3 regions of the Nostoc sp. CALU 546 genome follow, and region 2 is predicted to be linked to each of the others. Evidence: riboswitches for the same ligand, from Rfam matches in the RefSeq annotation. Region 2 holds a riboswitch; each other region holds the start of a gene.

Region 1 (10,377 bases), on a different contig from region 2:
TCTCCTCTGGTTCATCTTCAAGTTTTTTCTCGGTTTTTTTGAGGATGTCTGCCGACGGTGGTTTTGATGATATTGTGCTGTCTAAGTCTCTACTAACTTTGAGTTTCTCTATTACAGATTCTAGTTCTATTACTCTGGATTTTAGCTGTTCTATAGCTTTTGCCTGCTCCATAAGCATCTCTACCAGTTGCTCTTTCTCCAACTGTTTTAGGGTTTCAATGTCTAGTTTTAGTGGCAGGTCTTTTTCCATAATTGCTATATTCTGCTTCCCCTACCACACTTGTCAATACCCCAGCACCTGAATCCTTACCTCAATACAGATATTTACATATACATCTTTAGTTTCCACATGGAATAGTCCAGCATTTATGATTAAAAAATCACCTGTTAGCATTGAACAGTAAGTTAAAGATTCAAACCATTGTGATTTGTACTTCATTTTAAAATAACTATCGCCTAAATTCTTTTTGAACTTAGATGACTTTTCCTGTGATTTTGGTTCCCAGATGCTGCAAAGGCGATCGCCTACACAGGAAATCCCCAAGGTGTACCTTTACTTCGTTTAAGAACCCGCATAGGCGAATCAAGCACCACAGGTGATTTCGGAGTGCTTCAGCGCTTTGTTACAACTAGCTCCGACTGATTCAGTTGCAATAGTTGCTAGTTTTCTTTTTGACCCAAAGGAGCAAATCTGTGAGTTAGCAGCATTGACGTTGGGTGAATCACGATTAGAGGAAGCATTTGATCTTCTCAGAAATTGCTGGCAGCAAACAAGAAATGTAGAACTTCGTGGCACATTGTTATTAGCAATAGGGATGTTACGACAAGATAAAGCAATAGATTACCTGATTTCAATAGTGGCTCAAGGAAAAGATATTGATGCAAAAGATGCGATTGCAGCGTTGGCTATTTATCGAGAAGACCGTGAACTGTGGCAGCGAGTTGATCAAGCTAGTAAACAAAGAGCCAATCAATAGGGAGTTCAAAAGCATTGAGGATGTAGGGGAACTGCGAAATTCTTAGCTGATAGCAACTACTTATCTCATATTCGGGAGCTTTGGGACGAAAGCTTGTCAAGATTCCTCGAATAGGCAATAGTCTTTATGTAACCGATAAGCGATTTGATAGGTTTGTCCAAGCGATCGAATTGTGGGAGAATAGGCTGCTAGATACTAAGTAGCAGTCAACTAATACATAATAAGCAAGTATGTAACTCAAAACTATAGTCTATGGGTGTACAAGCCTTTCTAGACTAATTTTAATTTGAGTAAAGTTAAGCACTAGAACCACTACCGTTGATTAAAAAGACAGCTAAATTTGAAAAGATGCAACTAGAAGAAATTTTATCGGAATTAGAAAACAATACCGGGAAGTTCCCCCGTTTAGCTTTGGAAAGAGCTATCGAAGAAAAGTTGGCGATAACCCCTATATTATTGACAACTTTAGAAAACTTCAGCAATAACCCGTCAGAGTTATTGGATAAAAATGATTATATCTTACATATTTATGCCTTGTATCTATTAGCACAATTTAGGGAAACATTAGCCTATCCTCTGATTGTCAAGTCTTTTTCGGCTCCAGGGGACATCTCAATGGATGTAACCGGAGATATAGTAACTGAGGATTTAGGAAGAATATTTGCTTCTGTCAGTGATGGAAATATTGAACCACTAAAACAACTAATATCAAATAAAAAAATCAATGAATATGTCAGAAGTGCAGCATTAGAAGCTTTACTAGTTTTAGTTGCTGAAGAAGTTATTTCTAGAGAAAAAGTAATAGAGTATTATGCAGAATTGTTTTCCAATCGAGGTGACAAAGAATATGATTATACTTGGACTAAGCTAGTTATTAATAGTATGGAGCTTTGTGCGAGCGAACTGAAGTCAGAAATTGATAATGCCTTTGAAGAAAATTTAGTGGAAGAGTTTTTTATTGGGCAAGAGGATGTAAATGATTGTTTTGAGTTGGGAACAGAAGTAGCTTTAAATAAACTGCGCCAGAATCGACGTTATTCTTTAATTGAAGATGTGATATCAGAAATGGAAGGTTGGGCTTGTTTCCAGCCAGAAAAACTAAAAAAACTGGATAACAGGTTAATTAGCCCAGAAGGATTTACTTTATCGACACCAAAAAAATCCCAAACTCAAGCTAAAAACAAGAAAAAGATGCAATCACAATCTCGCCGAAAAAATCGCTCACCCAAAAAATGAGTATTCAAAGACCCCACCTTTGTCTAGTAAGGGTTTTAGGAAAAACGCTGCTCAAAGATAAGTATTGAGTTAATAGATTGAATGCCGATAAAATACGAGAATAGAAAAGGACAGACATATTATCTTTATCAAGGCATAACGAAAACTGGTAAGCCTAAGTACTTCTTTTCCATGAAAAGTGAAGGACATTTGGTTGAAACTATGCCTGATGGCTATGAAATTTATGAAAATCCTAACGCTCAGGTTTTTCTGAGAAAGGTTCAGCCGAAAATTATTACCGATGAAGAAAGGGCAAATGTAGAAGAAGGAATAAAGAAATTTTCTAGCTTACAAGATTACCAAATAGATATAAAACAGGAAATCATTACTATATATACAGCAGACCAAGACGTTAATCTGTTGTCCGAACTATTAAATTTTTCTGGAAGAAATGAGATGAGAGAAGGGAAAACTAAACTCAGGCTTTCTATTTCATATTCACCGATGCTTCGTTTCGTATTGATTGATCGGGCGCAACGGACATTTCTGACTCAAAGATATTGTTTTTTAGGAAGAATTGATGACTGGATTGAAATCGGCAAGCAAGGTAATCTTCAGGGACTAGTAGAAAATTATGTGAAACATTTGGGACAAGAGTCATTCTTTGAACTGCATTGATCTTAGTTTTTGGCTCAATCAACTAGAGGCATTGGCAAAATGGAGTTGTTTTTGGCTGACCCTTGTCTAATAAGTGATCTAGAGTCTGAATATGGTAAAAGGAGAACAGCTAAAACCGATAATCTCAGATGACATAGCCGAAAATAAATCTTAAGGAACTCAAGCGATATCTGAAGGATGACTCTCAATAAGAATTGATTTCAGAAAATAGCGAGCTATTTTTGGCATTTGTTAGTTTTGCAAGATATCTACTAAGCAATAAAAAACGACCCTGCAACGCTGAGTAGAAAATAAATGCTTGGTAAAGAATGAGACTTGTCCCGATTAATAGCGAATGCAAATATAGACAGCCTATTGATTTTTATGCAAGCAAATCGCAGTTGTGTTATTATCCAGATGAATCTCGGTTCTAGTGGGGAACAGCCACTAGAGGAAACGGGGAAAGTCCGGTGTAAATCCGGCGCTGTCCCGCAGCTGTAAACAAGGGTTGCCTTGTGAGTCAGAATGCCCGCCGAAGTTGACTTGTAAATTTTGTACATCTGCGAGGCACAGATAAGTATTTTTATGAAGGTTTATACAACTAATCAGCTTTACGTTCTCATAGTGCCACATATCAAGACGCTACAGATTACGACTTTCTATGAGAAGGTAAGGGGTTAATTTTCGGTACAAATTGTGTCTTGAGATCCAGCGATCGCTGTAATCTACTCCAGACGAGAGTATCGTTTGTAAATAGTCATTGCGACAAAAAACGCTGTATTAACTAATAGGTGGAAGTTGTTTAAAACAGGTAGAAAATGGCGTGTATGACGTACATAGTCATGTTTGACCACTGAACAAATACTTTCCCAATCTCGCATATAAATTGCTAAGTTACTAAATGAATACTCCAGTTAATTATCATGGCGAAATTCTATCTTCACCGAACTGGGAAGATTCCTACTGCTATTCACCCCTTTGTTAAACAAACGGCTCTTCCTCAAGGCAAACACAAGCCCAGTCTACTGCAAGGGAAAATTATTCAAGATGTTCAAAACATTGCAATATCGATGTATCGGATGATTTATATTGCGATTGCCGACCGTGGGCAGTTACGACATCACTCCTCTGATTCAGGACGAGCAGCAATGAGTAAACCGTTGGATCGACTCAAATAGGTGTACAAGACCGTTCAAAAAAATGCCAAATTTGTTATATTCTGTAATTGTTTTTTTTCTGCTATTAGTAATTGGAATTGCGGCTTATTTCCTAACTGCCCGCAAGTATCAATCCTCATCCACAGTTGCCAATTCCTACGATCAATGGACTCTTGATGGCATCCTAGAGTTTTATTGGGGAGAACACATTCACCTTGGTCACTACGGTTCACCGCCACGACGAAAAGATTTTCTGGCTGCTAAATCTGACTTTGTACATGAAATGGTTAAATGGGGTGGAATAGAAAAATTACCCCCTGGTGCTACCGTCTTAGATGTTGGCTGTGGTATTGGCGGCAGCAGTCGGATTTTAGCGCGAGATTATGGGTTTGCTGTCACAGGGATTACCATCAGTCCTATTCAGGTGAAACGCGCCCAGGAATTAACACCCTTTGGGCTAAATGCCCAGTTTGCGGTTGATGATGCAATGGCATTGTCGTTTCCAGATGCCAGTTTTGATGTGGTCTGGTCAATCGAAGCAGGCCCCCACATGCCAGATAAAACCATTTTTGCTAGAGAATTAATGCGGGTGCTAAAGCCTGGTGGAGTGTTGGTTGTAGCTGACTGGAATCAGAGGGATGACCGCCAAAAGCCGCTAAATTTTTGGGAGAAACGAGTAATGCAGCAACTCCTCGATCAGTGGTCTCATCCAGCTTTTTCCAGTATTGAAGGCTTTTCCGAGCTTTTAGCAGGAACAGAATTGGTTGAAGGGGAGGTAATTACGGCAGACTGGACGCAAGAAACCCTTCCTTCTTGGTTCGATTCAATTTGGCAAGGAGTGGCTCGACCAGAGGGATTAGTGCGTTTTGGGCTGTCTGGTTTCATCAAGTCTGTGCGCGAGGTACCGACGCTTTTACTGATGCGTTTGGCGTTTGGTACAGGATTGTGTCGATTTGGAATGTTCCGGGCTGTACGGGCAAATGGAAGCACAGAATTCATGGACAGAAACTTTGCTAACCAAAATCCCTCAAGCTTGGTTAGGTAGCGATCGCAGCTATTTATGAATATTTGGATTTTAAATAAGTTTGGGGGGTTAAATCCCCTAGTTCTAGAGGCAGAACACAATTGAAGCCTAGCTAAATCCCCGTCACAAAATGTAATTATGAATTATGAATTATCGAATTAAGGGATTTGTAGCAGTTCCAAACAAAGCTATCCGTCCGGTATTACAGGGGGTTGGTAATCGATTTAACTACTTTTATGACCATCTTTGGCAACCCCAGGAACCCCGTCAAACGCGATTAGTATTGATTGGACGAGAGCTTGAGCAGGTTCGCATTGAATCATTGGTGTTGGGGGAGGAAGTCAATGCGACCATCCAATAGTGTTTGGCAAGGAAATTTTGGCTACTGGCAAAATAGTTTTATTCATAATAATCTGCTGGTCATTGGTTACACAGCATGGAAAGGATTTCAGTCCTTTGGACGGGGAGTTGTCTTATGTGATGTAGATACTCAAGTTACTCAGTCAACAATTACAAACTTTGATACAGTTCCCTTCACCCTCCAGTTTCTCCCCTGCGATCTAATTGGGCTTTACTTGGGATCACAATCACTTAACTCATCTATAATCTCATCAATTTTTCCAGCAGTCGCAACATACAATCCCCATCAAGATATTCTTCTGGTGCTAAAGGTTGAACCTCAGATTGAGGTTAATTTTTTACACCAACTAAAAATTACTCCACCCGATTGCTACGAACAAGTTTGCAAGCGTTGGTCAGAATTTCAACCAAGCTTAATGCCCTAATAGTTACTTTATTCCTCAATGCTCAAACCACAATCAAGCAAGATTCCGAAACCTACTCGTTACCAAAATGCGGCGATAGATTATTACATGGGACTCACAAATTCCGACTATCTCCATTATGGGTATTGGGAGCCACTACCTACTCATGGTGAAGAATTAACTCTAACTCGTCTGCGTGTGGCGCAAGAAAGCTATGCAGCCAAACTTTTCAGTTTTATCCCAGAGGGGACAAAAACTGTGCTTGACGTAGGCTGTGGCATTGGTGGTAATGCGGCATATTTGTGTGATCGTGGTTTCAGTGTTGAGGGATTAGCACCCGATGCACTTCAGCAAGAGAGATTTATTCAAAATACCAACGGTAAAGTACCTTTTTACTTAACGAGATTTGAAGATTTTCACTCATCAAACTCCTACGATTTAGTTCTGTTGAGTGAAAGCAGTCAATATATTGCTGTTGACAATTTGGCTCAGGGTGCGGCTTGTTTATTGAGTAATGGTGGCTACCTGCTGGTTGCCGATATGATGCGTTCTAATGCGGAATACAGAGAAGGTATTTTTTCTAATTGTCATATTGCCACTGAACTCCAAGCGACTTTAGTGCAGGCTGGATTCAAGTTAATCAAAACTGAAGACATTTCAACCCATATTGCGCCAACGATTGACTTGTGTGTTGATAACTTTCGTACTTTTGGGCTGACAACGGTTAAATATATTGCTGATGTTGTGGCGATCGCTGTTCCTCCATTACATACACTCGGTCGTTGGGCATTTAAGCGCTGGCTGGAAAAGTTGGTTGTCGAGGGGTTAGCAGCACGCGCAATTTTTGAAAGCCATTTATGTTATTCCATCCAACTCTGGCAGCTATCAAGATGACCCCAGAAATAAACTTTCAGGACATAGAGCTTGTACACCTCGAAGAATGGTGATGGTTTGGAGTTCTGCATTAAGCCTTGTGCCAGACAGAATCTTTTGTCCAGAGTTTTTGGCTGTTGAAATTAGGAAAATTAATTCAGCGATTTGATTTATACTTTTAGATTCGTCTAAATATCAAAAAAAGTTTTGTTGTATGTCCAGCCTGAGTCCAGACATGGTTCGTATCTATTTGCAAGAGATTGGTCGTTACCCAATGCTAACCGCAGACCAAGAAATTGCTTATGGGAGGCAGGTACAGCAAATCATGGCAATTGAGCAAAGAAAAAATGAACTCACCCAACAACTAGATCGTGAGCCAACAATGGTCGAATTAGCTGTTGATGTTGACAAAAGTGAATTGGAAATAGCTCAAATACAAAATCTTGGGCAACGAGCCAAACAAAAAATGGTGACAGCAAACTTGCGTCTGGTGGTTTCGATTGCCAAAAAATATACTAATCGCAATCTGGAATTCTTAGATTTACTGCAAGAAGGGGCAATAGGTTTACAAAGGGGTGTAGAAAAATTTGACCCCAATCGCGGCTATAAGCTTTCCACCTATGTATACTGGTGGATTACGCAATCAATCACACGAGCAATCGCAGAGAAATCTCGTACTGTACGCTTACCAATTCATATCACCGAACAACTGAACAAAATTAAGAAAATACAGCGAGAATTATTTCAGACACTGGGTCGTCCAGCCAGTGTTGTAGAAATTGCTGAAACTTTAGACTTACAACCAAGCCAGATTAGGGATTTTCTCAGCAGATCGAAGCAGCCAATTTCTCTAGATGTAAAGATTGGAGATAACCAAGACACAGAACTTAGCCAACTTTTACCAGATGAGGGCATATCTCCAGACGAACACATCACCAAAGAGCTTTTGCGCCAAGACATTAATAGTTTATTAGAATCACTCAAACCGACGCAGCGTGAAGTATTAATTTTGCGTTTTGGGTTAGAGAACGATCAAGAACTAACTTTAGCTCAGATTGGAGAGAAATTGAATGTCAGTAGAGAACGAGTTCGCCAAATTCAGCAGCAAGCAATCACTGTTCTACGTCGTCAAAAAACTGAAATTAAACAGTATTTAGTTTCGTGAGAAGTATTTATTGATGATGTTTTTGGGACTAATTAGTGAAAAAGAAAGGCTGAAATAGGGTTACAGGTTTGGGTGTAGGGAAAGACAGAAAGTCTTACTACACCCCACATCTTTTGATTTTTTCAGATCCTGTGAAAAGTCAGATTAAACAAGAGGCTCAATATTTTTGAAAGGTTCAATTAAATATCTACGTCCACCACCTCTATAAGGTACAGGGTTACTGGGAGTATTAGATTTGGTAATCTCTGAAAATAACTGTTGTGTTTTATAAGTAGGATATAGGGTCTGAGATAATTTATTTATCTGTATTTGGAAATTAAGACTTAGCAAATTGAATAGGAAAGTCCAAACTAAAATATAGGATGTAAAAGGCATAGTTAATAGCTCCATTTTATCTCTATTAACTAATACTTAGTATTTTTAAATTATCCGGTAAATATAATGGTAGAAATATTTTATTTTGGATTTTAATATCGCAATAAAACTTTGTTTGAATACAACTATTATATAAATCTTCGACAAAAAGACTAATGAAAAAAGTCATGAATTCGACCATGACTTTTGGCACAAATAAATGACCGATTTAGCCAGTTACTAGCGATTGATGAACTCTGAACAATTCTCACCATCCGATCCAACATGGATATATGCCACAGACTAATAAATTGCCGCCGTACTCAACCCTTTGATAGTTAGAGCAACCGACGATGCAGGCTGCTGGTCTAAAAACTTGTTCGTCAAACTCGAAATCGAAACCGAAATCCTCCGAGTAGTATGTATGAATCGTGCTAGATGTCACCTCAGTAGGAGGTAGAATCGTTAGGATCTTAGCAATCTGTTCCTCTCCATTCCATCTACCCGAAATACCTATTGAGCCAAAATGACTATTAAATCCAGTACCGCAAGAAAAATTAAGGAAAATCCCGCGAGGTCTTATGAACTTAAGCATTCAACAGATTGTGCCGGAGGACGTTGCATTAATGGAAGCTCTATTAGCGACCTTTGGCGAGGCATTCGATCAGGTGGAAACTTATGGGAATCCGCCTAGTACAGACTACCTGCGGCAACTGCTTGATAGTGACTACTTTATTGCGATCGCCGCATTGAAAGAAGGTGAGGTCGTTGGCGGTCTTACTGCCTACGAGCTTAAAAAATTCGAGCAGGAGCGCAGCGAGATTTACATCTACGATCTAGCTGTTGCCGCCGCACACCGACGGCAGGGGATTGCAACGGCATTAATTCAGAAGCTGAAGGAAGTAGCAGCAGCTTATGGAGCTTATGTCATTTTTGTCCAGGCAGATATTGGTGACGATCCAGCCATTAAACTTTATACAAAGCTGGGCGATCGTGAAGACGTGTTGCATTTTGATATACCAGTTAATAGCGGCAATGACAATGCCTAATGCTTATCTGGTTGGTTCATGATTGAGATTTGTAGTGAGCGATTGTCAGCCTTAGCGTCAGCCGAGATTCAGGGCTTGGAGTTTAATGGCTTAGTGGTATTTGAAGATTTGTTGATGGCACTGGGCAAAGCAAATGTATCGATAGTGAAAGAGAGCGACCTAACTCTTGAAAATTTGCGGTTACTAGATAAAGTTTGGACGGGAGAAAATATGCGAGTGTTTGAATTAATTGACATCTTGGAAAAAGATGGCGAACGAGATTTTTAACCCTCTTTTGTCAGTTTGGGATAACCCAATCGCTGAAAGCCTTTCGGGGCTTTATTTTCCACTTTAAAGCTAGAAATTTTAGTTAGTGTTAGAAAATAAAAGCTCAAAGCTTGATTAAATCAAAATTTCAGAATCTCGCTGAGATTATTGTTTTTCGAGAGTGACAAAACAGGGTTAATCAAAATGCGCTCGCTACGGCAATTGTTGACTCCTGGATGCTGAATTCTTACAAATTAACTAACCTTTCTTATTCTGCTCCTGCCATAAAAGCTGAGATTGATACTTCTGAAGTATCTTTAAAATCTCTTGGCGTTGTGGATGCCCTTCAAGAGATTTTTCAATGGCAGCAAATTCGTCTAATACAATCACTCCTGGCTGTAGCTTAGGATTGTTTACGTCTGGGTCTATAGAGTTCATAATTTTTATCATTGGAGGGTGTTTGCTTTAGTAGGTTTTATGACCATATTCTAATATTTCGTATTCACTTATTTTCGCTCCAAACAACAAAACAAGTACCTAAAACTACGCTCAATCCTACTATAAATCCTGAAGGACGACCTCCAGTTAGCAAGAGTATGACTAAAAAGCCAAGTTCGACAGTGGCTATTTGTTTGAGCAGAGGAGCCAGTTTTATTTTCATCTTTTCATCTGATAAATTTTCATCCAACGCAAGGGCAAGAGCCAGTATCAAGAATTGAATTAGGTGAACAGCAAATCAATAATTTAATCATGCCAACCTCTACTAATAAGTCCTAACCTTATTAAAACGTTAAATCTCAAATTTTAAACATTAATTTTGATTGCTATTCCAGCCGTCGAATTTGTACTTAAGATGTGAATTCTGAAGCAATCTTTCGATTCCCAAACGGATTAGC
Region 2 (10,377 bases):
AACCCTTACCCGTTAACTGCTGAGTATTAAGACTAATTAAATCATCAACATCAAAAGGTTCATTTCCTGGCATTGGAGTCCCAGGGGCTTGCAAACCAGTAATTTTTTCACCATTCCGTGTACCAGTAATTCCAGTAATCAGGTAAAAACCTAAATCGTTAGGGGTGTCATTAGTGATGAAAGTACCGTTTGCTGCTATGCCAGTACCAGAATAACTCCAGTTCCAACTTAAAGCAGAGGCGGCTGGCATTGTCCCGAAAACTAATCCAAAAGTGGTGGCGAGGACTATGGCATATAGAGCTAGATTTTTCATGGAAGTCGTTAATGCGATCGCGGATTTTGTAGAAGGTTCCCGTGTATTATACGGAAATTCAGAAAGATCGTATTATTTAGCAGCGATCAAATAACCACGTCAAAGCAGCATCAACATTACTAACCTGTTCTCCTGGCGGGATGGCTGGACGATTTACCATCACAACTTTTACACCCAGTTCTCGCGCTGCAATGATTTTGGCCTTTGTTGCATCGCCACCGCTATTTTTGCTCACGATGGTATCAATATTGTTATTAATCAGGATTTGTCTTTCATTATTGAGGGTAAAGGGCCCGCGATCGCACAATACCATTCCCAACGGCACTAAAGCATCATCAGTAGGTGGGTCAATCATCCGCATCAGAAACCAAATTTTCTCCAAATAAGCAAAGGCAGCGAGTTCTTGCCTACCAACGGTCAAAAATACCCGCTGTGCCTGGTTTTGCAAAGATGCTGCTGCGACTTCAACGCGATCAACTTCAATCCAGCGATCGCCACTTTCTTTTTCCCAAGGCGGACGAATTAACATCAGACGGGGTACTCCAACTTCTGTTGCGGCATCTGCTGCATTAAAGGAAATCTGAGTCGCAAAAGGATGGGTTGCATCAATTAATAAGTCGATTTGCATGATTCGCAGATAGCTAGCTAATCCAGCCACGCCACCGAAGCCTCCAACCCGCAAATCCCCCAACGGTATTGATGGCTCACGGGTGCGGCCAGCTAGAGATGTGATTGCTTCTAACCCTTGGATAGTCGCAACTTTGGCAGCTAGTTCTGCGGCATCTCCCGTCCCACCTAGAATCAAAACGCGCATCATTAAAAAGGAATCAGAATTCAGAATTCAGGATTCAGAATACTCTACCCATAAACGGATAGGTTCAAGGAAGAATATTTGAATTTATTTTTGCCCACGGTGAAAGAGGTTTTAATCTATACTCAAACTCTCGCGGACTTGCTTTGCTTAACTCTATCCGCCACTCGTACAGAATTCATACTGAATTCTGACTCCTGACTCCTGAATTCTGTTTTGATAAAGGCGGAATTTTTGCTAAGATGCCTTTTTTCAGTGCTTCTGGACGCTCTGACCAAGGCAGTAAACCATCTGCTTTAGCATAGTATTGACTAGCACATTGCAACACCGCAGAAGCACTACCATCAACTTCTAAGTCACCAAATAAATATGTTAATTTGCCTTTGGCAGTAAAGGCGACTACACAAGAACGATTACAAGCACTCATGCATTCAACTTCCTGAATCGGGAATTCATCTCGTAACTCCCAATCTTGGGCAAGCTGCTGAAGTTGATGTAGAAGTTTTTCACCACCACTTTCACCTAAGCGATTTCCATTTTGCCAAACACTGGCACAGGTTTTACAAACAAATAAAGTATGTTCAGCAACACCCAAGGGATTGGTTGGGGAAATATTTAAAGTCGTAGTCATCTGTACCTCGCAGATATAGTGAAACTGATAAATCTATTTCGGCGGGCATCCTGACTTACTCAATTTGGTTCCTTAATCTCAAATTAGTTCACAGTTGCGGGACAGTGCCGGATTTGCACCGAACTTTCCCCGTTACCTCTGATAGCTGACTCCTACCAGAACCGAATAACCTTATCGATCATACACTAGTGGTCATCTAACAATATGAAACGGCAAGCTTTGCGCCAACATCATACTGGACGACAACCAGACAAAATACTGTGCATATTCACTACTTGTCCAATAACTGCGATCGCAGGCGCACCAAATCCAGTTTGCTCTACCTGCTCTACAATTGTTTCTAAAGTACCAATCAATTCTTCTTGTTCGGGGCGCGTACCCCAACGCACCAAAGCAATGGGTGTTTCTAAATTCAATCCAGCTAAACTTAATTGTTCCACAATATAAGGCAGATTGTGAATTCCCATATAAATTACAATGGTTTCGGAACCGTGAGCGATCGCACTCCAATTCACTATCGGTCTATACTTACCCGCCGCTTCATGTCCAGTTACAAATATCACCGATGAACTATACAGTCGATGCGTCAAAGGTATACCTGCATAAGCCGCTGCTGCAATTCCCGATGTGATACCGGGCACTACTTCCGTTGAGATTCCAGCTTTGACTAATTCTGCCATCTCTTCGCCACCGCGACCAAAAATAAACGGATCGCCACCTTTTAGCCGTACTACAATTGCATGATCCTGCGCTTTATCAATCAGCAATTGAGTTGTTTCTTCCTGGAACAGCGAATGTTTCCCCCTCCGCTTACCAGCATTAATTTGCTCGGCTTGGGGATTAATCATTGCCAGAATTGCCGAACTAACTAAGGCATCATAGATAACGACATCTGCACATTCCAACAAACCTTTGGCCTTCAAGGTAATTAGTCCTGGATCACCTGGCCCCGCACCTACTAAATAAACCTTTCCCAAATACTTGCTCTCCTGTTTCTCTGTGCGGTTCATTTATCTGTTAAATCCCAAATTAGCTCGGCTAATTCTGCACTTGCTCCCAGTGGCGATGCCAATTGGAAATTCACCGCAGAAAATTGTAATTTTAACTCCTCTATTGAAGTAGCGATCGCATCAGTTATTCCACCAGCGAATAAAAAGTATGGCAAAATTGCAATTTCCCGATAACCAGCAGTTACCAACTCTTTCACTCGTGATTCTAAACTAGGAGGCCCAGCCCAATAAGCAGCCACCGCTCCCAAACTCGCCGCCATTGCTTCCACAGTTTCTTGAGAACCTGGGCGACGGCTACCATGAGCTAACAGAATCCATGCTTCTGCTTTTGTCGCAGCTATTTGCTTGGCCAGCAATTTCTCTAAATTGGGATGAGAGCCTAAATATGGTTGCAACTCAATGATGATATCTTGACCAATAGCCTGTTGTGCTAGTGCTACTTCGGCGGGAATATCCGTCATCACATGCACTCCCGGCAGCAAAAATAGCGGTACAATTTTTAGGCGCTTATCGTTCTGAGGTAGTTTGCGATCATCACCAAAAGCGCTCTTAGCAAATTGTTGAATCTGCTCGTGTAAAGGCTGAGGACTCATTTCTAAAGCCGCTATACCAACCAAATGTTCCTTATTTAATGGGTTGAAGTTTTTTGGCAATTGATTACATACCAGCCCTGCTAGTTGCTGCATAGCAATTTCTGGGCGGCGATCGCGGCTTCCGTGAGATACTAAGAGATAGGCAAATGACATCGGCAAAAATTGAACTTTCTGTTACTATTCTTACTTAATATTAAGTTGGGGGGTAATAGATACCCTGGTAATTCTTGAAGAAGAATACTGAATGTTGGATTCTGACTTGTTCTTCAAATTCTCCCCCTTCTGCTTGACTTATTGTTCTTCAGCAGTGTAAGTATAAAATTGATCAAAAGCTCCCACCGTTTCAAATTTATAAGAAGGTATCCAAGAACTTATTTTTAAATCTGTACGGTAAACGCTAAAAATCACGTAATTTTGTCTTTCTGTAGTCCTGGCAATAATTTCTTGGATTTGCGGATTAGCCGAGTCAACCAACTTATCACAATTAAAACGGATTAAATTTTCTATAATATTCGTAGTACTTTTGCATACATCGGTTTTTAAATATTCTGACAACCTTTGCACTGCATATTTTTCATATTCAACCTGACTGGGATTGGTCTTCGCCATTGTCACACCCAAGGCGGCGAGTCCTGCTGCTGCTCCAGTATATGCAATGATGGTCAATGGTTTCATGTTTGCCAAGTTAAATTCGTAGTAAATCGTTAGATTCCAGAGACTCTAAATCAACTAAATCCGTTCCTTGAATAAAAACTCTTGATCGCTAGCCAAATTATTGCTATAATTCAAATTGTTGAATGGCGAGCGTAGCCAAGTGGTTAAGGCAGTGGTTTGTGGTACCACCATTCGTGGGTTCAATTCCCATCGTTCGCCCTATATAATTTCATAGCTATCCATATATTCCTAGAAAAGTGGGTTGTGGTTCTGAACTTTCATAAACATCACTTTAGCAAGAATCTGTCGTCTATAAGTTCATAGACTTGGAATGGTTACAAATCCACGATGATTAATTAGCTTATATTATCAAGAAGTTGATGTATATAAGCAAATCTACTTTCTAAATGAAAATTAGTATACAGCTTAAATATTTATCCCCCCAAAGATAGAATTTAAATTATTTTTTACCTATACTGATTATCTTTTACTAGCAATTTAATGTGAAGTTGCATATATCTTGATCCCCCTAAATCCCCCTTAAAAAGGGGGACTTTAAGAGACTTTTGCCCCCCTTTTTAAGGCTACGGTGTACACACATCTTGGTAATGAAGCGCAAACCCTGGATTTACCCCCCCCCTTAATCCCCCCTTGCAAAGGGGGGAAATATCCGGTTCTCCCCCAAGGCATCGGGGGAGTTAGAGGGGGTGAGATGGACTTGTGTGTACACTGTAGCTTTTTAAGGGGGGTTGGGGGGATCGAATTATATGCAGCTTCATAAAAAATTGGTATAAGCCTTTATTCGTATCAGTGGCACATTAGGGAACGCGAGTGCGTCTCATAGAGAAACCAAGTGCGGACAATTTGCGGCTCTCAAAAAAATGCTAATTATAACCAGAAATTATTAAGCTTTTCTAACAATCTTATATATAAATATTCTACTTAAAAATAAATTCGGTAATTATCCCCTTGCTATTGATATTTTAGATTACTTAAAAGTAAAAGTTAGTGCATTCAGGAGGGAGAAGGCAGGAGTCAGAAGTAACTTACGTTTAAAAGCGTGGGATTGAAGCAAGACAGGAGGCGAAATGCCTCGCCTAGGCGCTTTGTATCAAGACGCATAGCGCGAGATACAATTCTTCTTTTTAAGCTGGGTAATAACCCAGAACTAAAGTTTTCATTCATAATTCTTTCCTCCTACTCTCTGCCTCCTGACTTCTCTGATCAGCCCTGAAAGTGCTGGAGGGTTAATAAGTGATCAAACAGCAGCGATATGACTGGTTCAAAGCTGTGAAATTTTTCCGTAAACGAGAGTTACTAGTGCTGTTGCTAGGAATTTTCTTCTCAATCTCTGTAGTCCTACTCTGGCAGAGACTTTTAATCCAAACTCCGTGGTTATTAATACAAGTAGTATTTATTGCAGGCTTATTGATTTTTATCGCCTTGATATTATCAATCTATTGTGTCTTGGCAATGAAAGCAAGTAACCAAAAAATAACAGCAATAAATCAGGAATTAACTCACAGGATTTTTGAACAAAAACAGGTAGAAATTGCCCTCCGCACCAGTGAAAATCGTTTGCGGCAGTTGTTGGAAACTGTCAAAGTCATCCCTTGGGAATTAGACTTGAAGACTTGGCGATTTATTTATGTTGGGCCGCAAGCGGTTGAATTACTAAAATATCCGATCGCAGAGTGGTACGAGGAAAATTTTTGGGTTAATCATCTGCATCCACATGATAAGGAAAAGTCTATTCGTTTTTGTCAAGAAGCAACTGCTAAGTGCCAGAATCACGAATTAGAATACCGGATGTTAGCAGCCGACGGGCGAGTTATTTGGTTGCGAGATGTTGTTAGCGTAGTTCGGGAAGCAGGAACTCCTACTATGCTGAGAGGGTTTATGTTTGACATTACTGATTTGAAGTTGGTTGAAGAAACTTTGAGACTGAGGGAGAGGGCACTTGCTGCCACCAGTAATGGAATTATTATTGCCGATGCTAGACTCTCTTATACTCCGGTTATTTACGTCAACCACGCCTTTGAGCAAATAACAGGCTACAAAGCTACTGATGTGATTGGGCAAAACTGTCGATTTTTGCAACGCACAGATACCCAGCAATCAGCACTTAATGAATTGCGGTCATCTATTCAAGCTGGAACAAGTTGCAAAGTTGTTCTCCGCAACTATCGCAAAGATGGTACTTTATTCTGGAATGAATTGAGTATTTCTCCTATCCATGACGAAAATGGGAAGTTAAGCCACTTCATTGGCATTCAGACAGATATTAGCTTACGCAAGCAAGCTGAAGCCAGCCTGCGTCGGCAAGCCCTCACTTTTGAAAACATGCATGATGGCGTAATTATTACAGATTTAACCGGAAATATTGTTGACTGGAATCCTGCCGCTGAAAGTATGTTTGGCTATACCAAAGCCGAGGTTTTGGCTAAACATCCTAGTTTTTTGCATCAGCCAGAAGTCGCTGCAACATTAAGCACCAAAATTCTGCAAAAAATCAACCAGCAAGGACGCTGGTCAGGGGAAATACACTTTATTCGCAAAGATGGCAGTGAGGGAATTTGCGAAACAACCGTAATCTCTTTACAGGATGAACAGGGGGAAACTGTTGCCACAGTTGGCGTCAATCACGACATCACCGAAAACAAACGAGCTAAAGAGGCACTGCAACAGCAATTGCATCGCACCCTACTACTTGAACAAATTACTCAGGAAATTCGTCAAAGTCTTGATGCCAGTAAAATCTTTGAGACGGCTGCTACCCAAATTGGACAAGCATTTGGGGCTGAACGCTGTTTGATCCACTCTTACATTAGCGACCCCACGCCCCGAATTCCCCTAGTAGCAGAGTATAATATACTTCCTGGTTACTGCTCCATGTTGAAATTGGAAATTCCCATGACCAACAATCCTCATGCAGAGCAGATGATGGCACAAGAAATAGCGATCGCTTCTCCAAATGTGTATGTTGATCCTTTACTCCAGGCGGCTGAACCGATCTGCCGAGAAATTGGGTTGAAGTCTATGCTATCAATCCGCACTTCCTATCAAGGAAAACCCAATGGTGCGATCGGCTTACACCAATGCAGCTATTTTCGCCAGTGGACACAAGAGGAAATCGAATTACTAGAAGCAGTGGCGGCTCAACTGGGTATTGCTCTAGCACAAGCTCACTTACTGGAACAAGAAACACGCCGACGTGAAGAACTTACCTTGAAAAACTTTGCCTTGGAACGGGCAAAACGTCAAGCAGAAGCCGCGAATCGGGCAAAAAGTGAGTTTTTGGCGATGATGAGCCACGAAATTCGGACTCCAATGAATGCTGTTATTGCCATGACAGGTCTATTGCTGGATACTGAACTCACGCCTCAACAGCAAGATTTTGTAGAAACAGTTCGCAGTAGTGGAGATGCCTTACTCACCATCATCAACGACATTCTAGATTTCTCAAAAATTGAATCTGGCAAACTGGAATTAGAGGAACAGCCTTTTGATTTGAGAGCTTGTGTCGAGCAGGCTATTTCGCTATTAGCCCCGAAAGCTGCTCAAAAGGATATCGAGTTAGCTTACCTAATTCAGCCGCAAGTTCCGACTCAAATCATCGGCGATATGACACGTCTGCGCCAAGTCTTGATGAATCTTCTCAACAATGCCATTAAGTTCACTGAAAACGGAGAAGTGGTACTCTTTGTTGAATTAGGGACTGGGGATCGGGGATTAGGGACTGGGGATCGGGGATTAGGGACTGGGGATCGGGGATTAGGGACTGGGGATCGGGGATTAGGGACTGGGGGTAATGAGGAGGAAACTTCTTCCCAGTCCCCAATCCCCAGTACCCAGTCCCCAGTCCAAATTCAATTTGCCATCAAAGATACAGGTATTGGCATCGCACCAGAGAAGATAGAGCGGTTATTTCAACCCTTCGCTCAGGCTGATGTCTCCATGACTCGACGATATGGCGGCACAGGGCTAGGATTGGTCATCAGCAAGCGGCTCAGTAAGATGATGGGTGGCACTCTTTGGGTAGAAAGCCAGGGGTTTGTCGGTGGCAATCCTAGCCCTAGATGGGAAAATGGACAATTATCAAAAAAGCTGCTTTCTTCAACATCTCCTGATTCTTCCCCAGGTTCAATATTTTATTTCACCATTACTACCAAAGTAGCTGCTCAGTCAGAACAAGCTGAATTAAGCACTTCGCCAGGGCAGCTTGCATCCAAGCGGCTGTTGATTGTGGATGACAATTTCACCAATCGCCAAATTCTCAGATTGCAAGCTGAGTCTTGGAAAATGGAAACTTATACTGCCAAATCTGGTAAAGAAGCTTTAGCTGAACTTGCTAAGGGAACGCAGTTTGATATTGCCATTTTAGATATGCAGATGCCGGAAATGGATGGCATCACCCTAGCTCGTCAAATCCGCAAGCAATCTGGTTGTCAAAATCTACCTTTGGTGATTCTGACTTCTTTGGGTAGAGTAGAAACTTTTTCTGACTTTAATGATGTCCAGTTTGCTGCCTCTTTGAGCAAACCCATCAAACAGTCGCAACTCTACGATGTAATTACCCGTATTTTGGGTAATCAGCCGATCCAAGCCAGTATTTCTCATTCTCCCTTGGTTGACCGGCATTTAGCCCATCGATTGCCACTGCGGATTCTTTTGGCAGAGGATACGGTTGTCAATCAGAAAGTTGCTCTACTGATGCTTCAGAAAATGGGTTATGGGGCAGATGTCGTCACCAATGGGCTAGAAGTTCTCAAGGCTTTGCAAAAACAGCGCTATGACTTAGTGTTGATGGATGTCCACATGCCTGAAATGGATGGGTTAGAAGCAACTCGGAGAATCTGTCAAGAATGGGAAGTAGGTTTTCGTCCCCATATCATCGCCATAACTGCTAATGCAATGCGGGGCGATCGCGAAGTATGTCTTGCTGCTGGTATGGATGACTACCTGAGTAAACCTATTCAGCTGCAAGAATTGGGTCAGGCACTCAGCAAATGTCCACCTCAAAGAAGTTCTGAATTCACTTCCACAGAAACACAAGGGAAAGTGATGTCTTTAGAATTGCAACCTTCGCCAAATGTTCTACAGGAAGGGGAAAACCAGACATTAAAAAGTGCCACAATTGATGCCAAAGTTCTCCAATCGTTGCGGAATATGGTCAGAGGAGATCGTGTGGCATTTGCTGAACTAATTGAGTGTTATCTTACAGAAACACCGAGACTGGTGCAAGATATTAGCACAGCTATCACAACTCAGGATACCAAGACTATATGGAAAACAGCCCACAAACTAAAGTCCAGCAGTGCTTCTGTTGGAGCGATGGACTTAGCGCAGCTTTGCAAGGTGTTAGAAGTACAGGGACGCAGCAGTAACTTAGAAAACAGCCGAGAATTGCTCTCACAACTATACCAGGAATATGAACAAGTTAAAACTGCCTTACAAAAAGAACTTGCGAAGGAAGTACCATGAAAGCCAATGCTCAAGAAAGTCAATCTTTAGTTCTAATTGTTGATGATGAACCTTTTATCCGCTTGATATTGCGTCATTTCTTAGAGCGGGAAGGGTATAAAATAGCAGAAGCTCAAAATGGCATAGAGGCTTTAACCGCTTTTAAGCAACTGCACCCTGATATAGTACTCCTTGATGCCATAATGCCGGATATGGATGGGTTCGAGTGTTGCACTCAATTGGAGCTTCTTGATCGTAGCAAGCACACTCCAGTTTTAATGATTACAGGACTTGAAGATCAAGAGTCAGTTGACCGTGCATTTGAAGTGGGGGCAATGGATTATGTTACCAAACCGATTCACTGGCCAGTTTTGCGACAACGGGTAAAACGTTTGATTCAGCAATCTCAGTTACAGCAAAAACTGGAAGCCGTTAATCTGGAATTGCAGCGATTAGTTACTATCGATGGATTAACTCAAGTAGCTAACCGCCGACGCTTTGAAGAGTATTTTAACCAAGAGTGGCAGCGGATGAAACGGGAGCAACTGCCGCTCTCTTTGATTCTTTGCGATGTTGATTTCTTCAAATCATATAATGATACATACGGGCATCGGGTAGGCGATCGCTGTCTTCAGAAAATTGCTCAAGCCATCAAAGATATTATTAAACGTCCTGGAGACCTCCTTGCCCGTTATGGTGGGGAAGAATTTGCTGTGATCTTACCTAACACAGATACGGAGGGGGCGACTTATGTTGCTGATAAAATTTGTCATACTGTCCGAACACTAGCAATTCCTCATCAAAATTCCCAAGCTAGTCCTCATGTAACTATTAGTGTCGGGTTTACAACAGAAATTCCTCAGTCCGATTCTGACTTGGAAGAAATGATTGCAGTAGCGGAT
Region 3 (10,377 bases), on a different contig from region 2:
CGATAACCCAACGCTTCAAAGAAATCTTGGTCAACAATGTTAGCGCCAGTAGATACAATCGCATCTACCATATTGTGAGTAATTAAATCGTGGACTATTCCCTTGAGTCCAGCACTAAACAAAGACCCAGCTAAACACAGAATAATCGTACATTCTTTATCTTGCAGCATTGCGTCATAAATTTTTGCTGCCCGCCCCAAATTTCGACCTTGGAAAGCTGTCTTACCCATAGCTTCCACTAAGCCAACAACATCAAAATCTTTAATGTCAATTGGTTGCACAGTTTGTTGCAAAAGTTCTTCACGATTCATGGTAGATTGTCCTTTTTATTGAAAATAAAAGTTATACGGTCTGCACAGCGACTACAAGGCAAGTCTTGCCAACGTACTAGGCGCTTCGCAGTGGTCGTACCAGGACAAACCAGGATCAGATTGCCGTCTTTTATTTAACTTGACGTGCAATTCCCAGATACTCATGAATTGGATGAAACGATTGTTCAATTTTGCTACTAACGACTTTTTAAACACTACAAGTAACCCATCATACTCAATTTACGCCAAACTAACAAGTGGTTGTCAAAACTAGCTCAATTTTCTCCAACGCCCAATCTATTTCATATTGGGAAATAACCAAGGGTGGAGCAAAACGAATGACATTATCTCTAGTTTCTTTGGCTAATAATCCCTCTTTGGCTAAGGCTTTACAAAAACGTCTAGCACCACCCGCTTCGGCGTGCAATTCCATGCCAATTAATAAGCCTTTACCACGCACTTCCTTAATATATGAACTTTCAATTGATTGTAATTTATCTAGAAAATATTCTCCCAGTTGTAAGGCTTTTTCTGGCAACTTTTCTTCTATAAGAACATCCAGTGCTGCAATTCCAATAGCAGCAGCTAAAGGATTTCCGCCAAAGGTACTACCATGATCTCCTGGTTGAAATACACCCATCACTTCCTCTGTCGAAATAAACGCAGAAATGGGATAAAATCCACCAGATAAAGCTTTACCTACAGTTATGCCATCTGGCTTAACATTCTCATATTGATGGGCAAACATTTTACCTGTTCTTCCCAAGCCAGTTTGAATTTCATCAAAAACCAATAAGACATTATGATGACGACAGATTTGTTCTGCTTGCTTTAAAAACCCATTGGGAGGAACAATAATACCTCCCTCCCCCTGAATTGGTTCTACCAAAAATGCCGCAGTGTTAGGAGTAATCGCTTTTTCTAAAGCCTCAGCATCACCAAAAGGGATAACTTTAAACCCAGTCGTCAAAGGCCCAAATCCATCTTGATATTGTTCTTCTGTAGAGAAGCTAATCAAACTAATAGTGCGTCCAGAAAAATTATTACTACAAACAATAATTTCTGCTTGATTTTCTGGTACACCTTTTACCTTATAAGCCCATTTACGAATGGCTTTAATAGCAGTTTCTACAGCTTCGGCTCCCGAATTCATGGGTAGCACTTTGGGTAAACCAGAAATTTGAGAAAGTTTCTCATAAAATCTTCCTAACTGGTCATTACGAAAAGCCCTGGAAGTTAGTGTAACTTTCTCGGCTTGCTCAATCATGGCTGCAAGAATTTTGGGATGACAATGACCTTGATTTAATGCTGAATAAGCTGAAAGAAAATCTAGGTATTTTTTACCTTCTATATCCCATATCCACACACCTTCTCCTTTGGTGATGACTACATCTAAAGGATGATAATTATCAGCCCCATATTGCTGTTCTAGTTCAATATAATCCTGGGTATTCATAGTATTGAGGTTGGGAATTCCCAGAGTTACGTTTGTTGCTTGCATATTTACTCCTGATAGCTTTGAGGGTTTGAAATCAAACTAGAAAACATCTGAAAGACTACTAGTGGAATAAGACATTTCACAGGTATGAGTATAAATTGAAAAATCTAGCTTTGTTCTTACTTTTATAGTTCCCAATTCCAGGGTGCTATTGACATGAAAGTAAAGACTTTACTGCTAAAATCAGTCAGTCATATCAAAGACAATCGCTATTGTGTAGTGCTGATTGATTTTCTCTAAATATGTAAAATAGCCAGTAATTATTGACCAGCTATTTGCTCATCTTTCAGACACGCAACTTGTGTAGGACATCTTTTGCCTACTTCATTAGTGAAGAAAACCAGTTGCCCACTCTGTCTAAATGTAAAATTTTACTAGCATAATAACCGATAGTTTAAAATATGACGTTTTCGACAGTAATTATGTCTTTGTATGGTTTTATGACAACAACTTGATACTTATATGAAATGTTTTATAGATAGTCAAAAAAGCTATTTTTTACTGCAATCTTATCTAAAGTATCATTAAATTCTTAGCCGATCAATGCTGGGGAGGGGGATAACAAAATTGCAGCTTTTGAGTAGGCGATGCTTACAGTAGGCGTAGTCTAGGCTTAATCTTGATATACATTATTCATTTTTGCCGCATAAATTCAGCACAAAAGTTGACTTAATACCTGCGTTTTTCCTAAATTTCCAGCACAATTTATAATTGGCAAAAATAAAATTATCTCAACCTCTCACCGATTATTACCAAATGAATTTACATATAGACAGTAACTATGGTAATGTGACACATAACTGTCGGTTCTGATGGGGAGCAGCCATCAGACGCAAGGGGGAAAGTTCGGTGTAAATCCGGCGCTGTCCCGCAGCTGTAAACCGATTTTAGATTTTAGATTTTAGATTTTGGATTGGGAAGCTACCCAATAATCCAAAATCGAAAATTCAAAATCCAAAATTGTATGAGCCAGAATGCCCGCCGACTCACTCTAGACACAAAACATTTATCTGCGAGGCACAGATGATACATTTTATTAAAGAATTTCATGGGTACAAATATTGTTTTAAGACAGTACCCTCTGCAAGTTTTACTAATTCGCTTCGCTGTTAGTAACGACACTTAATTTTTGGTTGTCCTATAGGAATTTGGGTATCCATAAGGAATACCACAAAGTCTTTTTTGCTATCAAAATAGTATCCACCATGATTTAGGTATGGCAATGCATTGTAACCCTAAATCTTAGAAATTCAACAGCACAAATAAATACCTGCATTTACTGAAAACGAGGAGTTTCATGTCCACTTCCCGTATAGTTACTTGTTGTGAATTTTTCTCAAAAATCTTCGTTTTTACCGCAATTTATGGGATGGTCGGTGGAGGAAATGTAGCGATCGCTAATCAAGTTCCACAAATATCTGAGTTTCCCAAGTATGAAGGTTCTGCAAGAGACTTACAACCAGTTGCACAAGTAACACCTGAAAATACTCCAGCATCCACAGAAGAACCAGATATTGAATTAACAGTCATCGACAAGCTATTGAATGAACCTGTATTTTCACCCTTTCGCCGCGAAGGGACAGTGAAAGATTCCACCCGTCCTGTTTACGTAATTACGGGTGAAGAAATGGAAGCGCAAGGTGCAAGAACTGTCAAAGAAGCACTGCGATTTCTTCCTGGTATCTTAGGTGATGGTACAGTTGGCACAGAAGTTAACGCTTTAAGTGGTCAATTTATTCGTGGTTCTAATACCGGTCAAGTATTAATATTGCTTGATGGTAGACCGATTAATAATCTTGGTGGCGGGGGTTTTGACCTCTCAGAATTCACTACCAATAATATCGAAAGAGTTGAAGTGTTACCAGGAGGAGGTTCAACTCTTTATGGTTCTGATGCAATAGGAGGGGTAATTAATATTGTCACTCGTCGTCCCACAGAGAAAGTTACAACAGAAGCCAAGGTGAATATTGGTACTTATGGACTAAACCAACAAAATATTCAAAATAGTGGGAAAGCAGGTGCAATTTATTGGGTTGTAGGTTACAACCGTACCCAAGCAGAAAATAATTATCCTTTTACAATTCCTGAAGCCAATTTTACGGGAACGAGAACAAATAATGATGCTCTGTTTAACAACTTTAATGTCAAACTAGAGGCAGATTTAGGAACACGTAATACCTTAAGTCTCTCAAGCCTATACTTAAGCAAAGAACAGGGAGTACCAGGAGGAGTAGCAATTCCTGAACCCCAATTTGGGCAAGGTTTTTTCAATTCTCTCACCGACAATAATCGTAAATACACAGACCAAGTTCTCACTGATTTAACCTGGAATTCCAAATTAGGGAATGGAAATGATTCACTTTTAACAGCCAGAGTTTATACTGATTTTCTCAATACTCGTTTTGATAATCGTAGTGGCGCACTTTCATCTCAAAATCGGTTTGATTCTAACCAAGTTTCTTACGGTATTCAAACCACACATAGTTGGAATCTGACCAAAAATCAGATTTTGGTTTACGGCTTTGATTACCGGAATGTAAATGTGCGTAATACCACTTTTAATTATGGCAGTAATGTCAATAGAGAAAATTACGATGACAGTATTAGTCAAGGAGGCATTTTCGCCAAATATGAAAATAATTTTACTTCTAGCTTGAGTATCAATTTAGGAGTACACCAAGATTTCAGTAGCTTGGTAAATGGTTCATTTACATCACCATCTGTAGGTACAAAATTAGCAATCTCTGACTCCACAACACTCAGAGCTAACTATATCAGAAACTTCCGAGCGCCAACCATTGCTAATTTATTTAACAATAATCCTACTAATATTGGAAACCCTGAACTTAAACCCGAAAAGGGTGATAGTTTTGATATTGGCATTGACCAAAAGTTAGGTAATATAGGCTTATTACGTTTGACGTTCTTTAGTAACACAGTATCCGATACAATTGCTTTTAAGCGATTGACACCACCCGTGAATGGCAATACAGGTACTTTTGAAAATATCGGACTAGTTAGAACTACAGGAATTGAAGCCTCTCTGAATTTGCAGCTAGCGAAGAATATCTATGCTTTTTCTAATTATACAGCTAATGATCCGCGAATTTTAGAAAGTTCTAATCCGGCGGAAGTTGATAAGGAGTTGCGTTTTGCAGGTGCGGATAAACTAAATTTGGGTGTTTCTTATGAAAATCCTCAAGGTTGGTATTTAGGATTGCTCATGAATTCTTTGAATGGGTATCCAACGAATAACGATAATACAGAGTTTTTGTCTGGTTATACTACTTTAGATTTCAAAATGCGCGTCCCTTTAAATGATAGTTTGATACTGACAAGTAGTGTAGATAATATCTTTAACCAGCGTTATCAGTTGTTTCCGGGTTTTCCTGATGGGGGGAGGGTTTTTCAGGTTGGGTTGAGTTCTAGGTTTTAAGGTTAAGAGTTTTTTCACGCAAAGGAGAGTAGAATATGAGTGAATTTAATTGTTTGGTTACACGTAAGGATTCAGGTCTAAACGAGAGGAATTAAAGAAGGGGTCTGCACAGAAGAGTTAACCATCGCTTTGATAGCTTGGTCAAAAAAGTCAATAACAGAGCGTCCTTGACGGCGACAAGTTTGTATAACAGTCAATAAATTAGCAGTATCTTGGAATCGCTTCAGAGAACGAGAACCACCACTGACTTTTCGTTTTGTGACTGCTAAACGTAATGTTCGTTCAGCTAAATTATTATCAGGCGGGATGTCCGGGTGGTCTAAAAAATACCACCATTGATGAGCTTTATTACGTAAGGAGCGTAAAAGTTTACCTGCTTCTCCTCCAGCTTTATCAATCCATGAATGAATGGAAGATTCAACTTTTAGTTTGAACTCGGATGCCCAACTCCAGAACTCATCAATGTTTTTAGTTTGTTGGAAGAGAGCATAGTTTTTAAAACCTTCATCTATCAGGCTGACAAATGCTGACCCAATCTCTTTGTTATTCAAGCCAGGAATCTTGATTAGTTTCTTGAAGTGACGGCGTAAATGTGCTTGACATTTCTGTTGAGCAATGACCTTATAACCATTGTAGGCACTAAAGTCATCAGAACTGAGTACACCCTCATAGCTTGAGCCTAGAATAGATTCTAATTCAGCACGAGAACGAGTATCAGCCGCATGAAATAAAGCGAAGTCGGTATTGGCAAAAATCCATAACCATTCTTTTACACCTTTGACTAACCAAGGTGTTTCATCCACATGGATATTTGGCTGGGTAAGTTTAATCCATTCTTTGAGACTATCAATACTTTGAGCTACTGCACCATCTATTCGTTCATTCGTGGCTACTAATGTTCCCACGCCAATTTCTATTTGTCCTAGTTCCCACAACAATTCTTGTTGTTTTTCGTATGGTAAATGCCCGTAATTATTTATCCATCCCAAGAAAGCTTGCAGTCTGATTCCTATATCTTGTCCCGGTACTATTTCTGGCGACCAGTCTGCTGTTTGTGTTGACCCACACTCGCTACAAATACAGGTATGTCTTTGATATTCTACGATTTCGATGGGTCTTTCTACCAACTGTGCTACTTGCTGGGTTTCTATTTTTATTGGTTTGTTACTGAATTCCTTTTGACCACAACAAAAACACACTTGCGGTCTTAATATCTCAAACCTATCTACTCTCCCAAAACCCTTTCTCGTTTTTCCCGGATGTCCTGGCTGTCCTCCTGGTTTCCGTTTTGGCCTTTCACTCTCCTCTGGTTCATCTTCAAGTTTTTTCTCGGTTTTTTTGAGGATGTCTGCCGACGGTGGTTTTGATGATATTGTGCTGTCTAAGTCTCTACTAACTTTGAGTTTCTCTATTACAGATTCTAGTTCTATTACTCTGGATTTTAGCTGTTCTATAGCTTTTGCCTGCTCCATAAGCATCTCTACCAGTTGCTCTTTCTCCAACTGTTTTAGGGTTTCAATGTCTAGTTTTAGTGGCAGGTCTTTTTCCATAATTGCTATATTCTGCTTCCCCTACCACACTTGTCAATACCCCAGCACCTGAATCCTTACGGTTACACCAGTAAATCAAGTTGTGACTGAGGCGTTGCCTACAGGTGGAACAATTGAGTATGAATATTTTGATTGTGGAAGTGATGTTTTGTCATCGTTACTTTACACTTTATTTGAGCAAAATTGGCAACAGGTAGGGGTGGGACATATTGTCCAAGGTAGTGTTTTGGAATTAGAATTTAATGCTGCGCCAAAACTTTGTATTCTCTACGATGGATATTTGACGGTAGCTACTGAAGGTTGGCATTTACATTTGTGTATTGATACTAATTTTGGTGGGCCTCTTTGTAGAACCCCTGTAGAAGTCAGGAAGCAGCGTCAAGTTAGTCGTGCAGCTTTTTATCGTCGGTTTAATACAGAAGGGAATCCCAGAAGTTGGGGAATTCAATTTTGGAATGGTGCAGATGAACAATTGATGACGATTTTATTACCGAATCCTTTCGTTGATGGTGAAAATTTATTACCAGAAGGTAAACCTGATTTATCACAGTTAGCTTTGTATCAGGAATTAAGAGATATTTATGTATTGGGTATTCAACCAATCCCGTTTACCAAAAATCCTCTGAAGCATTCTTATATTTCAGTTTGTACTTCTACTCGTTGTCTTCCTTCACGCAAATGGCAACCCACATTTGATGCTTTAAAATCAGCAGTTGAAAATGCCAGTTTAGACATAGAAGTGAGAACATCTGGCTGTTTGGAAGTTTGCCAACAAGGGCCAGTAGTATTTTATTCTGATGATAGAACTTGGTACACTCGCGTTAACTCAAGCGTAGCTGAAACTATTGTCAATGAACATTTGCTAAAAGGTAACAAAGTTATTGAACATTGCTATCTACCAGATTCCGTATAACTTCTATTTTTAAAATCTCACGCGAAGACATAAAACAGATTTTATTTAGTTCATCTTATTTTCTATTCCTCTCTAACTCTCTGCGCCTTTGCGTGAGCAAAATTATCTTTCCTAAAACCCCATGAAATTGGTAAAACTTACTCACTCAAAACCCATTATTTTTTTATGCCAATTCTTCTTAATTGCCACTTTAATTATTGCTTGCCATATTACACCAATTAACACCTCTACAAATACCAATAATAACGGCTGTATTCAAAAATATGACCCCAATACTGATTACTTCCCTAATAAAATCAAGATTATTCATGCCACAGGCTTGGCAGTGGAGTATCATAAACACTACAAAATCGTCACTATAAAAAATCCTTGGCAAAATGTTAACACAAAATTTGAATATGTTTTAGTCCAATGTGGAACTCCCACGCCAAAAGGATTTAATCAAGCGCAGGTAATTACAGTTCCTATTAACTCCATAGTTTCTCTATCTACTACTCATTTACCCCACCTAGCGAAATTAGGTGTAGTTGATAAACTGATTGGTATTAGTAATACTAAACAAGTCAATACTCCTGATGTAGTCGAGAAAATCAAAGCCAAAAAGATAGCACAAGTAGGGAATAATTCTAATGTGAATATAGAAAAATTATTAGAATTAAATCCTGACTTGGTGACAACTTTTGGTACTGGAAATTCCCAAACTGATAGTTATGCCAAACTCACAGAGGCGGGTTTGAAAGTGGGGATAAATTCTGAATATATGGAAGACACACCACTGGGAAGAAGCGAATGGTTAAAATTTACGGCTCTGTTTTTTAATAAAGATGAGCAAGCAGAAAAAATATTTAGTGAAATTGCCAATAAATATGAACAAGTAGCTCAAAAAGCTAAAGCTGTAAAAAATCGTCCAACTATATTTGTTGGGTTCAATTTTAAAGGTACTTGGTATATGCCTGGGGGTAAAAGTTACGTAGCCAAATATCTGGCTGATGCAGGAGCAAATTATCTCTGGAGTGATGATAAATCCTCTGGTAGTTTACCTTTATCTTTTGAAGTTGTTTTAGAACGTGCAGCCAATGCTGATTACTGGTTGAATTTTAGTCAATCTTGGAAGAATTTAAAGGATTTAGTCGCTGAAGATAATCGCTATGCTGATTTTAAGGCTGTGAAAACAGGCAATCTTTACAATAATAATGCCCGTGTGAATGAAAGTGGAGGTAATGATTACTGGGAAAGCGGAATTAGTAACCCAGATATGGTTTTATCTGACTTGATTCAAATACTACATCCAGAGATATTACCTAACCATAAACTATTTTATTACCACAAAATTAATTAATAATGTTAAACGAAAAACATAAATTTAAAATTCCTCTACTAACCCAAAAAAATCCGGTTTTCAAAACCATTATTTTTCTAATTATACTTGTAAGTTTAATCTTGGCTTTTTTATTAAACTTGGCTTTGGGTTCAGTTGATATTCCTCTGGATGAAATAGTCAAAATTTTGCTAGGACTTGAACCAGAAAAAGTAACATGGACTCATATTATTCTCAAATTTCGCCTACCTAAAGCTTTAACTGCAACTTTAGCGGGTGCGGCTTTAGGTGTGAGTGGCTTACAAATGCAAACCCTATTTAAAAATCCCTTAGCGGGGCCTTTTGTATTGGGAATTAGTTCTGGTGCAAGTTTAGGTGTAGCGTTAGTTGTGTTGACAGCAAGTGCTACGACACCAACATTATTAGCAGATTTGGGAATAATTAGCGATTTTGGTTTAGTGATAGCAGCAAGTCTTGGCGCAGCATCAGTTTTAGGAATGATGTTAGTTGTTTCTCGCCGAGTGCAAGATACGATGACGTTACTAATTTTAGGTTTATTGTTTGGCTATGCTACTAGTGCAATTGTTAGTATTTTGTTGCAGTTTAGCTCAAAAGAACGCATTCAAAGTTATATCATGTGGACTTTTGGGAGTTTTGCTGGGGTGACTTGGAAACAGTTAGTTGTTTTAATTCCAGTGATACTTTTGAGTTTATTGGGAGCAGTTTTGCAATCAAAATCCTTGAATGCACTTTTACTTGGTGAATCTTATGCACGTAGTTTAGGTTTAACGGTGCAGAAAACCAGATTTTCTATTATTACCAGTGCATCTATATTAGCTGGAGCAATTACCGCTTTTTGTGGCCCTATAGCATTTTTAGGTGTAGCAATTCCTCATCTTTGTCGTAGTCTTTTTAATACTTCCGACCATCGGATATTAATTCCTAGTGTAACAATGATGGGTGCAATCTTAGCATTGTTTGCAGATTTGTTTTCTCAACTTGCGGTAAATCAGATGGTTTTACCTTTAAATGCTGTTACTGCTTTGATTGGAACTCCTGTTGTTAGTTGGGTAATTCTGCGGCGTAATTCCCAAAAGTCTTTTTAAGATTTTTGAAACGCAGAGGTACGCGGAGGTACGCGCGGAGTAACGCAGAGTCTTTTTAAGGTGAAGTTTCTCATGAGTAACTCGATTTTAACAACTCATAACTTGACTATTGGTTATAAAACATCCCGAAAAACTGTTCGGTGTGTTGCATCGGATATTTCTGTATCTCTGCAAGCTGGGGAACTGGTTTGCTTACTTGGCCCCAATGGTGCAGGTAAATCTACATTACTGCGATCGCTCGCCGG

The links. Region 2 has a riboswitch for cobalamin ahead of RRG12_RS38705 (DUF1636 domain-containing protein). Riboswitches for the same ligand answer to the same signal wherever they lie in the genome.
Region 1: linked by a shared signal. The riboswitch ahead of RRG12_RS30070 (hypothetical protein) and the one ahead of RRG12_RS38705 (DUF1636 domain-containing protein) in region 2 are both predicted to bind cobalamin.
Region 3: linked by a shared signal. The riboswitch ahead of RRG12_RS10325 (TonB-dependent receptor plug domain-containing protein) and the one ahead of RRG12_RS38705 (DUF1636 domain-containing protein) in region 2 are both predicted to bind cobalamin.

What each region holds. Positions count from the first base shown of each region.
Region 1 covers NZ_JAWJTF010000081.1:13,286-23,662, reverse strand. The annotation lists gene tnpC (IS66 family transposase) at 1-250, opposite strand, end outside; gene RRG12_RS30085 (HEAT repeat domain-containing protein) at 621-977, shown strand; gene RRG12_RS30080 (DUF1186 domain-containing protein) at 1,326-2,213, shown strand; gene RRG12_RS30075 (hypothetical protein) at 2,295-2,870, shown strand; cobalamin riboswitch at 3,258-3,401, shown strand; gene RRG12_RS30070 (hypothetical protein) at 3,773-4,027, shown strand; gene RRG12_RS30065 (methyltransferase domain-containing protein) at 4,050-5,051, shown strand; partial or broken gene RRG12_RS30060 (GTP-binding protein) at 5,182-5,391, shown strand; gene RRG12_RS30055 (hypothetical protein) at 5,375-5,815, shown strand; gene RRG12_RS30050 (class I SAM-dependent methyltransferase) at 5,834-6,688, shown strand; gene RRG12_RS30045 (RpoD/SigA family RNA polymerase sigma factor) at 6,882-7,832, shown strand; gene patX (heterocyst-inhibiting protein PatX) at 7,977-8,207, opposite strand; gene RRG12_RS30035 (AAC(3)-I family aminoglycoside N-acetyltransferase) at 8,792-9,235, shown strand; gene RRG12_RS30030 (hypothetical protein) at 9,254-9,502, shown strand; gene RRG12_RS30025 (hypothetical protein) at 9,740-9,919, opposite strand; gene RRG12_RS30020 (hypothetical protein) at 9,984-10,142, opposite strand; gene RRG12_RS30015 (hypothetical protein) at 10,293-10,377, opposite strand, start outside.
Region 2 covers NZ_JAWJTF010000141.1:9,349-19,725, reverse strand. The annotation lists gene RRG12_RS38715 (PEP-CTERM sorting domain-containing protein) at 1-313, opposite strand, end outside; gene RRG12_RS38710 (cobalt-precorrin-6A reductase) at 390-1,127, opposite strand; gene RRG12_RS38705 (DUF1636 domain-containing protein) at 1,303-1,755, opposite strand; cobalamin riboswitch at 1,778-1,936, opposite strand; gene cobA (uroporphyrinogen-III C-methyltransferase) at 1,986-2,765, opposite strand; gene RRG12_RS38695 (sirohydrochlorin chelatase) at 2,762-3,511, opposite strand; gene RRG12_RS38690 (DUF4359 domain-containing protein) at 3,650-4,033, opposite strand; tRNA gene RRG12_RS38685 (tRNA-His) at 4,159-4,231, shown strand; gene RRG12_RS38680 (PAS domain S-box protein) at 5,267-9,496, shown strand; gene RRG12_RS38675 (diguanylate cyclase domain-containing protein) at 9,493-10,377, shown strand, end outside.
Region 3 covers NZ_JAWJTF010000015.1:67,367-77,743, forward strand. The annotation lists gene RRG12_RS10315 (1,9-bis(guanidino)-5-aza-nonane synthase) at 1-311, opposite strand, end outside; gene rocD (ornithine--oxo-acid transaminase) at 562-1,812, opposite strand; cobalamin riboswitch at 2,597-2,810, shown strand; gene RRG12_RS10325 (TonB-dependent receptor plug domain-containing protein) at 3,179-5,245, shown strand; gene tnpC (IS66 family transposase) at 5,323-6,795, opposite strand; gene RRG12_RS10335 ((2Fe-2S) ferredoxin domain-containing protein) at 6,878-7,708, shown strand; gene RRG12_RS10340 (ABC transporter substrate-binding protein) at 7,830-9,047, shown strand; gene RRG12_RS10345 (iron chelate uptake ABC transporter family permease subunit) at 9,050-10,132, shown strand; gene RRG12_RS10350 (ABC transporter ATP-binding protein) at 10,205-10,377, shown strand, end outside.